Linked DNA regions of Hyalangium gracile. The protein of the gene in region 1 interacts with the protein of each later gene in a pairwise test. Links are inferred from orthologs where the notes say so. Each region holds a gene or a part of one and is shown in the gene's direction. Other genes may lie near its edges. The genes, in order: KY572_RS40780 and KY572_RS29815.

Region 1 (8,033 bases):
TCCGGGTGGAGTACGAGAACGCCTGCCTGGACGGCCTGCGACTGGCCCCGGCGGACGCGCGCGCCATCTTCCTGTCCAAGGCGCTGGGCAACACCCTGCTCCTCGTGGTGCTGGGCGGGCTGCTCGTCCCGGCCATGGTGGCGCTCTACGGGGTGAAGGTGGTGCTGGGGGTGGGAGAGCTGCTCGCCACCCTGGTGCTCGGGTGTATGGCGCTTGCCGCCCCGGGGACCGTGTATGCGGCCATCGCCAGCAACGCCCGCGCGAGGGACGTGCTCCTACCTCTGCTATTGTTCCCGCTCATCGTTCCGGCCCTGCTGGCCTCGGCCAAGGCGATGATGCTGGTGCTTCAAGGTGACCCAATGAATCAGATCGGTTCGTGGTTCGGTCTGCTCGGCGGCTTCAACCTGATCTATTGGGGCCTGGGCTTCCTGCTGTTTCCGAGGGTGATCGAGGATTGAGTATGGACTTGATGTCGCTGTTCACGATCTATCTGCCGCCCCTCGTCCTGCTCCTGCTGCTCACGGTGGGCCGCAAGTACGCGAAGGTGACGCTGCCCGTCTACGCGCTCCTGCTGGTGGGCGTTGGCCACTACTGGGGCCTGGCGGTGGCGCCGCCGGACCGGGAGATGGGCGACGTGCAGCGCATCATGTACGCCCACGTGCCCGCGGTGTGGAACGCGATGCTGGCGCTCACGCTCAACTTCGCCTGCTCGGTGACGTACCTCTTCAAGCCGAGCTGGAAGACGGACTCGCTGGCGGAGGCCTCCGCCGAGGTGGGGCTGGTGTTCGGCGCGGTGGGCGTGCTGCTGGGCGCCATCTGGGGCCGGCCGACCTGGGGCGTGTACTGGACGTGGGATCCCCGGCTCACCACCGCGGCCATCCTCCTGGTGGCGTACATGGGCTACATGGCGCTGCGCCGCTTCGTGGAGGATCCGGAGAAGCGCGCGGTGTGGAGCGCCGTGGTGGGCATCATCGCCGCGGTGGATCTGCCCATCATCTGGTTCTCCGTGAAGTGGTGGCGCAGCCTGCACCAGCAGCAGTCCACCCCGAGCACCACGGATCCGGCCTTCTGGATTCCGCTGCGCATCAGCGCCTACGGCTTCCTGGCCCTGGTGGCCCTCTTCCTGATGCACCGCTACCGGATCGCCCTGGCCGAGCGGAACGCCGAGGTGGCCCTGCCCGACGCCCTGCCGGGCTCCCCGGGCTCCGGCCCCAATGTCCCGACCAACCGCACCGCGGGGGTGGCGTGATGAGCGCGCTCGAGAGCTTGACGGTGCTGGCCCAGACGGCCGCCGGCCAGGTGGGCAGTGGCCGCATCCAGGGTGGCTGGAGCTATGTGTGGGTGAGCTATGGCATCACCTGGGGCTCGTTCGTCGTCTACGCGCTGTCGCTCTGGTTGCGGCGGCCCAAGAACCCATCTGCAGGCCAGAAGGAGTGAACCATGACGCCAGTCGTCCGTAACCGCCTCATCGCCCTGGGTGCCCTTCTGGTGGCCGGAGCCGGCCTGGCCTTCGTGGCCTTCGGCAACATCGGCGAGAACCTCGTCTACTACTGGAGCCCGGCGGAGATGCTGAGCCAGGGCGAGAAGGCCTATGGCCCCACCATCCGCCTGGGCGGCGTGGTGAAGCCCGGCACCATCCAGTGGAACGCCGAGCACACCAACCTCACCTTCCAGGTGTCCAGCGATCACACGCCGCAGTCGGTGGCGGTGACGGTGCGCTCCACGGAGGTGCCGCCGCAGATGTTCCGTGAGGGCATCGGCGTGGTGGTGGAGGGCACCTTCGACAAGTCGCAGGTGTTCAGCTCCAACCGGCTGATGGTGAACCACTCCAACGAGTACCGCGCGCCCAAGCCGGGCGAACAGCCGCGCGAGTGGAAGGAGAGCGTTGACAGCTCCGCCACGGCGTCGACGAGGCCTCAGTGAACGCAACGATTGGATACGGGCTCGTGCTCGGCGCGCTGGTGTGCGCCGCGTTCGGAGCCGTCGTCGGGCTGACGAGCGGCCTGCGGCAGACGGACGCGGGCTCGCAGTGGGTGCGGCGCGCGGTGTGGGGCTTCTTCGCCTGCATGGTGGGCTCCAACCTGGTGATGGTGTACGCGCTCGTCACCGACGACTTCAGCATCAAGTACGTGGCGCAGGTGGGTAGCCGCGCCACGCCGCTGCTCTTCAAGATCGTCGCCCTGTGGAGCGCGCTGGAGGGGTCCATCCTCTTCTGGGGCGCCATCATGGGCTGCTTCCTGCTGGCCTTCGCTCTGGTGCACAAGAACGAGCACAAGCGCTACATGTCGCTGGCGCTGGGCACCATGCTGGCGGTGGGCGTCTTCTTCGCCTTCCTCATCGCCGGGCCGGCCAACCCCTGGCACACGCTGGCGCAGGTGCCGGCGGACGGCCCGGGGCCCAACCCGCTGCTGCAGAACCACATCCTCATGGTCATCCACCCGCCCATGCTCTACCTGGGCTACGTGGGCATGACGGTGCCCTTCGGCATCGCGGTGGCGGGCCTGCTGCGCGGGGAGATCGGCGACGCGTGGATGGCGCCGCTGCGGCGCTGGATCCTCATCCCGTGGATGTTCCTCTCGGTGGGCATCATCCTGGGCTCGTGGTGGGCGTACGCGGTGCTGGGCTGGGGCGGCTACTGGGCGTGGGATCCGGTGGAGAACGCCTCGTTCCTGCCGTGGCTGACGGCCACCGCCTTCATGCACTCCACCATGGTCCAGGAGCGCAAGCAGATGCTCAAGCTGTGGACCATGAGCCTGGCGCTGGCCAGCTTCATCCTGACGATCCTCGGCACGTTCATGACGCGCTCGGGCATCTTCAACTCGGTGCACTCCTTCACCCAGTCGGACATCGGCCCCACGTTCCTGGTGTTCATCGCCGTGCTGCTGGTGATCTCCATCGGGCTGATCGCCACGCGCGGGCACCTGCTGGTGCCGCAGGGGCAGATCAACTCACTGATGTCGCGTGAGACGAGCATCCTGGTGAACAACCTGGTGTTCGTGGCCATCACCTTCACGGTGCTGCTGGGCACGGTGTACCCGCTCGTCGCCGAGGCGGTGGGCCGCGGTCGCGTCAGTGTGGGCGAGCCGTACTTCAACAAGATGGCCGTGCCTGGCGGCATCGCGGTGCTCTTCCTCATGGGCGTGGGGCCGATGCTGCCCTGGGGTACGCCGAACAAGGACACGGTGCGCCGGCAGTTCATCATCCCCGCCGTGACGGGGCTGGTGGTGGTGGCGGTGTGCTACGCGGCGGGCATGCGAGGCTTCTACCCACTGCTGACGTTTGGGCTTGCCGGCTTCGCTACCTTCATCACCCTGCGCGAGCTGGTGGCGCCCATCCGCGTGCGCATGAGCGAGCGCAAGGAGGGCCTCGTCACCGCCGTGGTCCAGAGCGCCTCCAAGGCGCGCCGGCGCTTCGGCGGCTACGTGGTGCACCTGGGCATCATCGTCATCTTCGTGGCGGTGGCCGCCTCGTCCGCATACGTCAAGCACACCTCCAGCACCCTGCGCATCGGCGAGTCCATGACGCTGGGCGGCTACCAGCTCAAGTACCTGGGCACGAACGAGGGCCAGGAGCCCCACCGCGCCTTCGTGGCGGCGCGCGTGGAGGTGACGACTCCCAGCGGCAAGGTGGAGGAGTACCAGCCGCGGATGAACTACTACGAGCGCAGCACGGATCCCATCGGCACGCCCGCGGTGCGCGAGTCCCCGAAGGAGGATCTCTACATCTCGCTGATGGCCTTCTCCGAGCGGGGAACGACGGCGAGCCTCAACGTGTGGGTTTTCCCGCTGGTGGGGTGGATCTGGTACAGCATCCCCATCCTGGTGCTGGGCTCGCTCATCTCGCTGTGGCCGTCGCGGCGGCGCGTGGCGGTGGGCGCGAGCACTCCGGCCAGCTCGGAGGCGGCGCCGGTGGCCGGCAGTGACATGAACCGGGGTGCGGCATGAGGTGGGGAATCACGCTGGGCGCCGCGGCCATCTGCGGCGCGCTGCTCGTCGTGCTGCTCAAGGGCTTCGGCCGCAATCCGCACGAGGTGCCCTTCATGCTGTCGGGCAAGCCGGCGCCGGCCTTCACCCTGCGTGCGCTGGACAGCGGCAAGCCGGTGAGCCTGGCGGAGCTGCGCGGCCGCCCGGTGGTCATCAACTTCTGGGCCTCGTGGTGCGGGCCCTGCAAGATGGAGCACCCGGTGCTCGAGTGGGGCGCGCGCGAGTTCGGCAACCAGGCCGTGTTCCTGGGCATCGTCTTCGAGGACACCGAGGAGAACGCCCGGGGCTTCCTCCAGGAGTACGGGGCCAGCTTCCCGCAGCTGGTGGATCCGCGCTCGCGCATCTCCGTGGACTACGGAGTGGCCGGCGTGCCGGAGACGTACTTCATCGACGCCAACGGGATCATCATGGGCAAGCACGTGGGCCCCATCGATCCCCAGACGCTGGCCAACCGCATCCGCGAGCTGAGCGCCAGGACTGCATCCACCGTGACGGCTCAGCCTTGAGCCTCGAGCTGTCAGGCCCGTGCCATGCGAAGTGGCACGGGCGGAGGTCGTGAGTTCATGCACCAGTGCACGGAGTGCGGCACGGTCGCCGCGGAGCCCCGGCTGCGCTACTGCGAGGAGTGCGGCGCGCGGATGCCGGAGTACAAGCCGCCCGCCGTCCTCCCGGAGGAGCGCGAGGGTGGAGCCGCGCTGGCGGACTCGCGCTCCGCGAAGCCCCCGTACGACGGGCCGAAGTGGCTGGAGCACGTCCCGGCGCACTCGCCCACCTCGCTGGGCGTCATCCTCCACATGGTGGCGCTGTGGCTCACCATCCTCCCCTTCTTCGCGGGGGTGGGGCCGTTCTGGTCCTTCGTGATGACGCTGGGCGGGGCCATGGTGATCGCCCGCGAGTACCGCGTCGCCCACCTGCCGAACCCGCTCCTGGACTGGATCCCCGAGTCGGTGCTGCCGCGCTTCCTGCCCGCCGTGTACTCGGCGCTGGCCGTGGCGCTCATCCTGCCCCTGCTGGAGATGAGCATCCTGCCGCTGCTGTGGCTGGGCGGCACGGCGCTGGTGCTGCGCGATCAGTGGACCAAGGTGCTCGTGGGCCCGGACGGCTACGCCGAGCTCTTCGAGCCCCGGCAGGCGCTGCGGGGCATGCGGGTGCTGGCGTTCGCGGGCATCGTCGTGTGCCTGCTGGCGCTCTTCTTCACCTGGACGATCGTGGGCGAAGTGCCCAGCGGACCCACCCCCTATGGCGGCGAGGGCGGGCTCCGGGTGTCGGGGCTGCAGCTGCCCATGGGCGCCACGGTGGAGATCGGGCTGCTGGCGCTGCTGGCCATGCTGATGCTGAAGCCCGAGGTGGAGCGCCCGGTGTGGCTGCGCTTCGTGCCGGTGGGCGTCATGGTCATCTGCCTGGCCTGGGCGCTGGTCAACATCCACATGAAGATGGGCCCGCTCGTGTTCCTCGGCGGGCTCGTCCCCCTGGGGCTCGTGGCCGTCTTCCAGGCGCTCGGCCGCGAGGAGCTGCCGGAGCCCGTGGCGGACGAGTTCCCCGAGGACCAGCCCTACGATGAGGACCCGGACGCGCCTCCGCCGGACGAGTTCGCCGACGACGACATGCCTCTCGATGACGACATGCCTCCCGACGACGACATGCCGCCCGACGAAGACGACAACAGGCGAGGCTGAGCGGCCGGGCCTCACGCCCTGCTCCCCTGCCCCGGCCAGGCAGGCAGGGGCTGGCCGGGAAGATGGCCGTCCCCGTGAAGGTTTCGCTGTGCAACACTGCGCCGGGGCGCTAGGTAAGCCGCGCCCGGGGTACCCCCTATGACTTCTGCCCTCCTCTCCCTCGCCCTCGCGGCCGGACTCGTGACCGGCCAGTTCGCTCCCCAGAAGGGCGGGAGCGATCCGCTCGCCGATCCCGCCCTCGAGCAGCGCGTCCAGAAGCTCGGCAAGCTGCTGCGCTGCGCCGTGTGCCAGGGCGTCTCCATCGCGGACAGCCCCGCCTCCATGGCCCGCGCCCAGCTCGACACCGTGCGCGAGCTCGTCGCCGAGGGGAAGTCCGATCAGCAGATCATCGACTACTTCGTGGAGCGCTACGGCGAGTGGGTGCTGCTGGAGCCGCCAAAGTCGGGCTTCAACTGGCTCGTGTGGCTGGGCCCCATTGCCCTCATCGTGGGTGGAGCCCTGGTCATCTCGCGGCAGATCAAGCGGGCCCCGGCGCCCACCAGCGCGCCCCCTGCCGCCACACCCTCGGCGCCCACCCCTGATGCCGAGGATCCCTACCTGAAGGCCGTTCGCCAGGAGCTGGAGCGATGACGCAGACCAACTGGTTGCCGGGCATCATCGCCCTGGGCATCTCCCTGCTCTGCGGGCTGGCCTACCTGCTGCTCCAGAAGAGCAAGGGCGGCACCTCCGCCACGCCTACGCCCCAGCGTGACGGCGTGCTGGACGATCTCGATCGGCGCGCGCAGTCGCTCATCGAGCAGCTCAAGGAGCTGGTGGCGGACAAGCACAACCTCGCCCCCGAGCAGTTCGAGGCGGAGAAGTCCCGACTGGAGCGCGAGGCCGCGGCGGCGCTGCGGGCCCGCGATGAGCACCTGCAGCGCAAGCCTGGAACGGCTGGCGCGCCCGGCTCGGCGGCTCCTGCTCCCGGCCAGGCCGCTCCTGCTCCGACGGGCTTCGCCGCTCGGAACCCTCAGCTGGTGGGTGCCCTGTGGGGTGCAGGCGTGGTGCTCTTCTTTGGATCGCTGGGCTACCTGCTCGTCTCGGAGCAGCGGGCTCGTGACGATGGCATGGAGGCCACCGGGCGGATTCCCCCGGGTCAGTCCGCCCCGGGTCAGCAGCAGCAGCCGCCGCAGCGGATGCCCGGTGAGGACGAGGAGCTCGCCGCGGCCAGGCAGCGCCTGGAGGCCAACCCGAACGATCTGGAGGCCGCGGCCTTCGTGGGACACGAGATGATCCGGACCCGCGAGCTCGAGATGGCCGAGAAGGTCACCCAGAAGTCGCTCGCCGTGGATCCGTTCCACGTCGAGTCCCGTGTCCACCTCGGGGTGCTGCACGCCCTGCGAGGCGACGTCGAGCGCGCGGAGAGGGACCTGCTGGAGCTGGCCGACACCTACCCGGGCGCCCAGGAGGCGCTGCTCTTCCTCGGCTTCATCAACCTGCAGTCGGGCAACCGCCCCAAGGCCCTGGACTACTTCGAGCGCTTCACCGTCGAGGTGCCGCGCAACCAGCAGCCGCCGGGCCTTGACGCCGCCATCGCCCAGCTCCGCCAGGAAGTCGGCCGCTGAGGTCGGCCCTCCGGTCGCGCTCTCGACGAACTGGTCTACCTGTCATACCAGTTCGCCAGCGGCTTCCGCCCACCCCGGGTGTCACACCGCGGCCCGGCGGCGGCGGAACCTCCGGATTCGCTCGACCGTCTCGGAGGGCAGGACGCGCTTGAGGACCTCGCGGGCGTCTCGCGCCACCTCCTCGTGACGGGTGAACCAGTGTCCCGCGCCCTGGGTGGCGTGGATGCGCACCGACACCGTGCGCCGCTGCTTCGTCGTCCAGTCGGACTTGTACGTCTCCGTGCCGCGCAGGAAGTCGTACTCGGTGAGGCCCGCCTCGATGGCGTCCTTGAACGTCTCACCCACGAGCACCAGGCCCACGCTCCGGTTGCGCCAGGCAGGATCGTAGCCGGACTGGAAGTAGATGAACGTGTCCCGGTGCAGGATGCCATACACCGAGGCGACGGCCTGGCCGCCCACCTTCATGATGTACATCCGCAGCCGGCCGCGCTCGGCCAGGAACTGCGTGGCGTCACGGTGGAAGGACTCCACGCCCTTGCCCTTGATGCCCTGGGAGCCACCGTCCTCGGCCCAGCGCGCCGCGTGCAGCCGGAAGAAGTCCGTCATGGGCCCGGCCAGCTCGCCGGGAGCCTCCGTGCGCTCGATGCGATAGCCCTCCTGCTTCTCCAGCCACTTGCGGCGGCGCAGGAAGTTGTCGCGCCGGCCCGTGCGCTTGAGGAAGGCGTCGAAGGGCTCGCCGGGCGTGAAGGTCTCGTACGGGCACACGTAGC
Region 2 (7,943 bases), on another replicon or contig:
CCATGGGGACTCCTTCACGAATCTTTTAACGCAGGCGGGGGGTCGGCAACAGCCTGCCGGCTAGTGTGCCGTCCACTCGATGCTCTTGAGGTCGACGCCTTCCTTGGCCATCTCGTAGAGGGGGCTCATGTCCCGGAGCTTGCGGACCTTGTCCACCACCAGCCGGACCACGAAGTCCACCTCTTCCTCGGTGTTGAATCGTCCGATGCCGAAGCGGATGGAACTGTGCGCCATGTCCTCCTCGACGCCGCACGCTCGCAAGACGTACGAGGGCTCGAGCGAGGCGGAGGTGCACGCGGAGCCGGAAGACACCGCCACGTCCTTGATGGACATCATCAGCGCCTCGCCCTCCACATAGGCGAACGAGACGTTGAGGTTGCCCGGCAGCCTGTGCTCCAGGGAGCCGTTCACGGTGACCATGTCCAGCTGGCCGAGGATGCCGGTGCGCAGCTTCTCGCGCAGGCGGAAGATGCGGGCGGACTCCTCGGCCATCTCCTCGCGGGCGATTTCGGCGGCCTTGCCGAAGCCGACGATGGAGGACACGTTCAGCGTGCCGGAGCGCATGCCGCGCTCGTGGCCGCCGCCGTCGATGATGGGGGCGATGCGCACGCGCGGCTTGCGGCGCACGTAGAGGGCGCCCACGCCCTTGGGGCCGTATATCTTGTGAGCGGAGATGGAGACCAGGTCCACCTTCAGCTCCTCGACGTTGAACGGGAGCTTGCCGATGCCCTGCACGGCGTCACAGTGGAACAGGACGCCCTTGTCGCGGCACAGCTTGCCGATCTCGGCGATGGGCTGCACGGTGCCGATCTCGTTGTTGGCGAACATGATCGACACCAGCACCGTCTTGTCGGTGATGGCGGCGGCGAGCTTCTCCAGGCTGACGCGGCCGTCCTTCTCCACGTCCAGGTAGGTGACGCGGGCGCCGCCGGTGGGGAGCGCGGCCCACTTCTGGTACTGCGCGTCCTCTTCAATCCGGTGCTTCGCGGACAGCTCCGCCAGGTTGTCCTGGGTGACGTCCGTCTCGGCGAGCTGCGACAGGCGCAGCATCTTGAGCTCGTCCAGGCGCTCCTGGCGGATGCGCTCCAGGCGCTTGCAGGTGTCGAGGACGGCCTTGTGCTCCGTCTTCAGGGTGATGATGTGGTCACCCTTGGCCTTGTAGAACTCGAGCACGCCCTTGATGGCCAGGTTGTCGGACTCGGTGGCGCCGGAGGTGAAGACGATCTCCTTGTCCGAGGCGCCGATGAGCTCCGCCACCTGCTTGCGGGCCTTCTCCACGGCGGCCTCGGCCTTCCAGCCGAAGGCGTGGTTGCGCGACGCGGCATTGCCGAAGTCCTCGCGCAGGTACGGCAGCATGGCCTCCAGCACCCGCGGGTCCAGCGGGGTGGTGGCGTGGTTGTCCATGTAGATCGGCAGCTTCATCTCAACGAACCTTCCCGCTGGCCTACATTGTCCCACTCAATGTGGACCAGGACGGTCTAATATTAAAGCGAGCGCCTCGCGGTCAAGGAAACATAAGAGCGGCGCGGGCTCCATCCCGGGAGCGGGGCGCGGGCGCCTTCCAGGGCTGGGCTGGCCGAACAGTCAGTCAGGGTGGGGGGCATGCCGCCGCGCCACCTTGGGGCAGCCTGCTCTTCCCGTTCCGACCTGGTGCAGCCCCGCCTGCACCCTTCCGGGCCAGTCGCGCCAGATTGGATCACTCGCATCCCGTAAGTGCCTGGAACCACGTAAACCTGGACTTGGCCGCTTCTCTGCACTGCGTCCCCCTCGGAGGGCGAACGCATGAGCGCCAACGGCAAGCAGAGCAGGACGAATGGGAACAACGTGGCCATCGAGTCCGAGATGCGGATGCAGCTGGTCAAGGACGGCGGTGGTGGCGGCAACGGCGTGAACGGCACCCGCTACGAGCACGGCTGGCGGGCCGGCAAGCCCGAGGAAGATCCCGAGAAGATGAAGAAGTGGGGCCTCATCACCGCCCGCCCCAGTGAGTTCCTCATCCACATGCGCCGCGGCCGCGTCCGAGAGGTCTCCGGCCAGGGCGCCAGCTGCTTCAAGTGGCCCGGTGACGCCGTCGCCATCGTCCCCACCAGCGTCCAGCGGCTCCAGTTCACCGCCGACCAGGTGACCAGCGAGAAGGTCGGCGTCGCCGTCACGGGCCTGGCCGTCTACCGCATCGTCGATCCGCTCGTGGCCTTCCGGATGCTCAACTTCTCCTTCCCGGAGCGCGCCTCCGAGAAGCTCCAGGAATTGCTGCGCGAGATGTTCGTCGGCGCGGCCCGGCGCCTGGTGGCCAACCTCTCCGTGGAGGAGTGCCTCACCAAGCGCAAGGAGGGCATCGCCACCGAGCTCATGCGCGAGATTGCCCCCGTCGTCTCCGGCCGCGGTCGGCTGGATGACAGCACCGACGCCGGCTGGGGCGTCGTCATCGACACCATCGAGATCCAGGACGTCCGCGTCCTCAGCGGCACCGTCTTCGAGAACATGCAGGCCCGCTACCGCCGCGAGCAGGAGCGGCAGGCCCGCGAGGCGGAGCTGGCCAAGGAGCGCTTCCTGCGCCGCGAGGAGGCCGAGGCCGAGCGCGTCATCGCCCTGACGAAGCTCGCCGCGGACGAGGAGGTCCGCCAGAAGCGCACCGTCACCGAGGAGCAGGCCCGACTGGAGGCCCTGGCCTCCGAGGCTCGCGTCGCCGAAGCGCAGCTCGTGCAGGAGCGCACCTTCAAGCAGGGCCAGGCGGCCACCGAGCGCGAGGTGACGCTGGCCAAGATGAACGCGGACATCGAGGTCCGCCAGCGCAAGCAGCAGGCCGATGAGGCCGCCCGGCTCGAGCAGCTCGCCACCGAGGCTCGTGTCGCCGAGACGAAGCTCGCCCAGGAGCGCTCCCTCAAGCAGGGCCAGGCCGCCGCCGAGCGCGAGCTGGCCCTCAGCAAGCTCAACGCCGAGCTGGAGCTGCGCCAGCGCAAGCAGGAGGCGGAGGAGTCCGGGAAGCTGGGGCAGCTGGCCTCCGAGGCCCGGCTGTCCGAGGCCCGCCTCTCGCACGAGCGCGCCATGGCCGAGGCCCAGCTCACCCACGAGCGCAACCTGGCCGCCGCCCGCGCCCAGGCCGAGCTGGAGCGCATCCGCCACGAGCAGGAAGCCGCGGCTGCCCGCCACGAGGGCGAGCTGGCGTCCACCATGCAGGAGGTGGCACGGCTCAAGGCCCAGGTGCAGGTGGCCCAGGCGCGCCGCGCCATCGCCGAGGCGGAGCTGGCCATCGCCGAGCTGGAGTCCCGGAAGCTCAACACCGTGCAGGAGCTGGAGCTCAGCCGCGCCCGCGCCATGCGCGACATCGAGAACACGCTCAGCCAGGAGGCCATCCAGATGACGCTGGCGCAGCAGCTCCCCCAGGTGGCGGCCGCTTTCCAACAGAAGATGGGCGAGGTCCACGTCACCTCCGTGGATGGGGCCAATCCCTTCGGGTACATCGCCGCCGCCGTGGAAGGGGTGATGGGGCTCGCGCGTTCTGCCGGCCTGAAGGTTCCCAGCCCCACCCAGCAGCCGCAGTAACCGGCTCCCGGTTCGGCGTATATAAGGAGGGCGAGGGAGCACAGGAGGTCGTCAGCCTTGAAGAAGGTCGGAATTCTCGCCGCGGTGTGCGGCATCGCCGTGGCGGTTGTTCCCTGGCTCATGCCCACCGGCCCCACCGCCGGGCTGGATGCCTCCCAGTTCCTCGCCTCGGGGAGCCTGTTCCTGGGGGCCGCCGTCGTGTTCGCGGGCGGCCTCCTCACCTCCCTGACGCCCTGCGTCTACCCCCTCATCCCCATCACCGTGTCCGTCTTCGGAGCTCGCAAGGCGGAGGGGCGAGGCAAGGCGCTGGTGCTCACCTCCTCGTACATCATCGGCATGGGGGTGGTGTTCAGCGCGCTCGGAGTGCTGGCGGCCAAGACGGGGCAGGCCTTCGGCGCGATGCTGGGCCACCCCGGGGTGGTGACGGGCCTGGCGGTGTTCCTCCTGGTGCTGGCCACCTCCATGTTCGGCGCGTTCGAGCTGGCGCTGCCCTACGGCCTGCAGCAGCGGCTGAACTCGGTGGGCGGCGCGGGCCTGGCCGGCGCGTTCCTCATGGGCAGCGTGTCCGGGTTCCTCGCCGCGCCGTGCACCGGGCCGGTGCTCACCGGACTGCTGGCCTTCGTGGCCAAGTCGGCGAACACCACGCTGGGCGCGGGGCTGCTGTTCATCTACGCGCTCGGCATCGGTGTGCCCTTCTTCCTCATCGGCGTCTTCACCGTGCGGCTGCCTCGCGGCGGCGAGTGGATGGAGTGGGTGAAGAGCGTGCTGGGCATCATCCTCGTGGCGCTCGCCATCTCGTACCTGAGGGATGCGTTCCCCTGGGCTCGCGACACGGTGAAGGCCGTGTCCTCGCAGGTGGGCCGCGTGCCGGGCGCCTTCATCACCGGGGCGCTCACGGCGGTGGGCGTGGTCCTCGGTGCCGTGCACCTCTCGTTCAAGGCCGGGGCGCGTGAGTTCGCCATCAAGGCCGTGGGCGTGGCGCTCGTGGTGGTCGCCATCGTCATCCGCGTGGGCGCCATGGACGCGGCCCCCACCGGACAGCTCTGGGTGAAGCTCGGCTGGGCGCAGCCGCCCCAGGCGCCGACGTTCCAGTGGCACCACGTGATGCCCGCCAAGCAGGCCACCTTCTCTACCGAGGAGTTCGACCAGGTGCTCGCCCGCGCCCGCAGCGAGGGCAAGCCGGTGATGATCGACTTCTTCGCGGACTGGTGCGCGGCCTGCAAGGAGCTGGACCGCGAGACGTATCCGGCTCCCGAGGTCATCTCCGAGTCCGGGCGCTTCCTCAACATCAAGATTGACGCCACCAACAGCGAGGACGCGCTCGATGCGCTGATGGAGCGCTTCGGCGTGGAGGGCCTGCCCACCGTGGCCTTCATCTCCTCGGGCGGAGAGATTCTGAAGGCCCCGCGCGTCACCGGCTTCCTGGAGCCCAAGCCGTTCACCGAGGAGCTCAAGAAGGTCCGCTGACCCTCCACGCCTCCACCGCGCTCACTCCCACATGCCCCCGAGCCGGCCCCGGCTCTCCAGCACCCGATCGATCATCAGCTCGTGCAGCGCGTAGAGCTGCCGGGCCAGCTCCTCACCCTCGAGGAGCGCCACGGCGCCCGCCATGGCCTCCAGCGTGGACATGCCCTCGGGGTTGGGCGGACGGCGGAGCCTTCGGGTATTCGGCGGCGGCGGCGGCAGCGACAGCCCCGGCAGCCTGCGCAGCGCGGGGAGCCGCTGCACCATCCTGCGTGCCTGGCCCCAGCTCCCGTCCAGCACGATCAGCCGTCGAGGCGGCGGAGCGTCCGGAGCGGGCGGCTGCGTGTTCGGAAAGAGGATCCACGTGTCCGGCTCCTCCAGCACCGAGCCATCGAAGCGCTCGCCCGGAGCGCCATACGTGAGCACCCGGCAGCGGGGCAGGGCGAGCGCCGCCATCCGCGCCGTGTTGGTGGACTTCTCCTTCTCCTTGTTGTGGCGGATGACGAGGAACTCGGTGCGCGTGTCCAGGCGCGGCACCTCCGCGCACAGGCACAGGCGCGTGGGCAGGTAGCACCTCGGGCAGCGGCCCGCGAGGTCCACCGGGGTGCGAGACCTCATGTGCTGATCTTGTTGGTACGCCGGTACTGCTCCATGAACTCGCGGGCCTCGCGCAGCTTCTGCTCGACGAAGCGATCCTCCGCGTCCGGCTCGTAGTCGTCCGGCATGTCCACCTGGAAGAGCGCCGACAGGCCCGCGGGCGACACCTCGAGCCACTCCGCGGTGCGGCCCAGCGCTACCGGGCGACGGCCCGCGAACGTCTCCGGGCCATCCTCCGGGCCACAGCGGCAGATGCGCGCCGAGTCTCCCGTCACGTCGATGTAGAGCCCGAGCACCTCTCCATCCAGCTCCGCGGCGAGCGTGCAGGTGAGCTCACTGACGTACGCGGCCAGGGCGTGGGCGGCGGAGCGCTCGGTGAGCGAGCGCACCATGAAGACCTTCCAGCCGGCCTCCGTCAGCGTCCCCGCCTCATCGATGGGAGCCAGCTCCGCGGGAGGAGCCTGGATGCGAGACAACAGCCGCCGGACGGGCGCGTCGATGCGCTCCAGGCGCGCCGTCGAAGCGGGGCAGAAGAACAGGACTCGGTAGTCGCGGCTGTCGGAAGGGGGTTCCATACGGCACGGCGCTGAGAGAGGGTCTCCTAGAACAAGACTTCTAATAGTAGCAAACAGGCATTTGCGCTATTCAAGAAGTACCAGAAATTGATGGTAAAGGCGAATCCGAGGCTCGTGGCTCCGTCGCAACCCAGACACCGAGGGCCAGGACGATGGTGCCTCCGAGCAGGCCCAGGGGGCCGAGTGCCTCGTGGAATGCGCCCCAGCCGACGAGGGTGGCGGTGAGCGGCTCCATATAGGTGAGCGCGCCCGTGGCGGAGGTGGGGATGCGCCGCAACCCGGTGTTGAAGAGGATGTTGCCGGACAGGGCGCACAGCACGCCGCCAGCGACGACCCAGAGCGCCGACGGCTCGAGCGGCGGCAGGGCGCCTCGGCCGAAGAAGAGCAGCAGCGTCACGACGGAGACGGCGGAGTGCACGGAGGTGACGCCCAGGGGAGACCAGGCGCGCGCGGCCTCCTTGGCGCAGAACACGGTGATGGCGAAGAAGATGGCGCTGGCGCCGCCCAGCAGCGCCGTGCCTCCCGAGAAGTCCGCGCCGGGCTTCCAGATGAGCAGGGCCAGCCCCAGCAGAGTCAGTGGAGCCCCAACGAGTGCCCGGGGCGAGCGTGGCTCCCGAGCGACCCACGGCGCGGCGAGAGCGACCAGCAGCGGGGCCAGGTAGTGGGTGAGCACGGCGACGGCGACGGGCCCGCGGTTCACGGCGGCGAAGAAGAGGGCCACGTTGGCGGCATCGGCCACGCCCATGATGACGAGGGCCACGGTGGCGCGGCGATCCGCGAGCGCCTTCCTGCTCAGCAGGAACGGGGCGGGCAGGGCCATGGTGAGCAGCGCGAGCAGGGCGTTCTGGACGCCGGTGAGCCCCGCGGGGCGCAGGAAGAGCGGCCAGAAGCCCCAGAGGGTGGCCCCCGCCGCGACCATGACGAAGTACTGCACGTGAGCTCCTGAAGGTTCGGGACAGGCCGCCCCGAAGGCGCGCAGCGTATGCCACGGCGCGCGGATGTGAACCAGGACTGCGGTGTAGGTGCGGGGCAGGGCTCTCGGCGGCAGGGCGGCCAGGCGTCAAGCGCGGCGTCAGCGACCGTCAACGCCGGTGACGGTGGGGTGGCCAACCCCGCGAGAAGACGGGTGCGGAGCGCTGGCACAGCGAGTGCTCAGTGGGTGGGCGGAGGAGGAACACCCATGAGCCTGACGAGTGAGCTGCGCATCGCCCTCCACGAGGTGGGAGTGGCGCTGCGCCGACCCGAGGAGTTCACCCTGCGCTGGAGGGACCGGGGGCTGGCGCCTGGCCCGCGGCCCATCATCTTCCCGGTGCTGCTGGCCAACGCGGCGCTGGGCATCGCGGCCTATGGCCTGGTGATGAGGCTGCACGAGGGCTGGGGCGGGATGCTGGAAGGGATGGTGAAGGCCCCACTGGCGGCGGGGCTGGCGTGGACGCTGGCGCTGCCGGCGCTCTACATCCTGAACTCGGCGCTGGGCTCGAAGCTGGATGCGTCCACCACGCTGCTGGCGGCACTCACGACCATCAGCTTCGGATCCCTGGCGCTGCTGGCGAGCATCCCCATCACCTGGTTCTTCGGGCTGGCGCTGCCCTACGGCTTCGTGCGCGTGGCGGTGAACCTCATCGTGTTCGCGGGCGTGGGGGTGTGCATGGTGGACGTCTTCCTGCGGACCATGAAGGCGCTGGAGCCCGGGCACAGCCGCGCCTACGCCGCGCTCTGGCTGGTCCTGGTGAAGGTCATCGGCGCGGAGCTGATGTGGCTGTT

Evidence for each region.
Region 2: the proteins of KY572_RS40780 (region 1) and KY572_RS29815 interact in binary tests that used the Escherichia coli proteins (3 or more experiments, as listed by UniProt). The link is inferred for Hyalangium gracile from one-to-one orthologs.

What each region holds. Positions count from the first base shown.
Region 1 is NZ_JAHXBG010000032.1:69,462-77,494, reverse strand. The notes cover bases 2,716-5,714. They hold KY572_RS40780 (TlpA family protein disulfide reductase), read left to right. Parts: upstream 2,716-3,940; coding sequence 3,941-4,489; downstream 4,490-5,714. Other genes in these bases: KY572_RS40775 (hypothetical protein), read left to right, coding at 4,547-5,659; KY572_RS40785 (heme lyase CcmF/NrfE family subunit), read left to right, coding at 2,716-3,944. In the rest of the region: KY572_RS40805 (heme exporter protein CcmB), read left to right, coding at 1-458; cytochrome c biogenesis protein CcsA, read left to right, coding at 461-1,249; KY572_RS40795 (hypothetical protein), read left to right, coding at 1,249-1,437; KY572_RS40790 (cytochrome c maturation protein CcmE), read left to right, coding at 1,441-1,923; more of KY572_RS40785, read left to right, coding at 1,920-2,715; KY572_RS40770 (cytochrome c-type biogenesis protein), read left to right, coding at 5,798-6,289; KY572_RS40765 (tetratricopeptide repeat protein), read left to right, coding at 6,286-7,263; KY572_RS40760 (GNAT family N-acetyltransferase), read right to left, coding at 7,345-8,033. UniProt on the Escherichia coli protein: Involved in disulfide bond formation. Catalyzes a late, reductive step in the assembly of periplasmic c-type cytochromes, probably the reduction of disulfide bonds of the apocytochrome c to allow covalent linkage with the heme.
Region 2 is NZ_JAHXBG010000016.1:222,300-230,242, reverse strand. The notes cover bases 2,897-5,805. They hold KY572_RS29815 (protein-disulfide reductase DsbD family protein), read left to right. Parts: upstream 2,897-3,600; coding sequence 3,601-5,010; downstream 5,011-5,805. Other genes in these bases: KY572_RS29805 (hypothetical protein), read right to left, coding at 5,622-5,805; KY572_RS29810 (tRNA-uridine aminocarboxypropyltransferase), read right to left, coding at 5,032-5,625; KY572_RS29820 (SPFH domain-containing protein), read left to right, coding at 2,897-3,543. Also shown: Fe-S cluster assembly scaffold IscU, read right to left, coding at 1-4; KY572_RS29825 (IscS subfamily cysteine desulfurase), read right to left, coding at 61-1,422; more of KY572_RS29820, read left to right, coding at 1,783-2,896; more of KY572_RS29805, read right to left, coding at 5,806-6,179; KY572_RS29800 (EamA family transporter), read right to left, coding at 6,250-7,113; KY572_RS29795 (hypothetical protein), read left to right, coding at 7,360-7,943. UniProt on the Escherichia coli protein: Required to facilitate the formation of correct disulfide bonds in some periplasmic proteins and for the assembly of the periplasmic c-type cytochromes.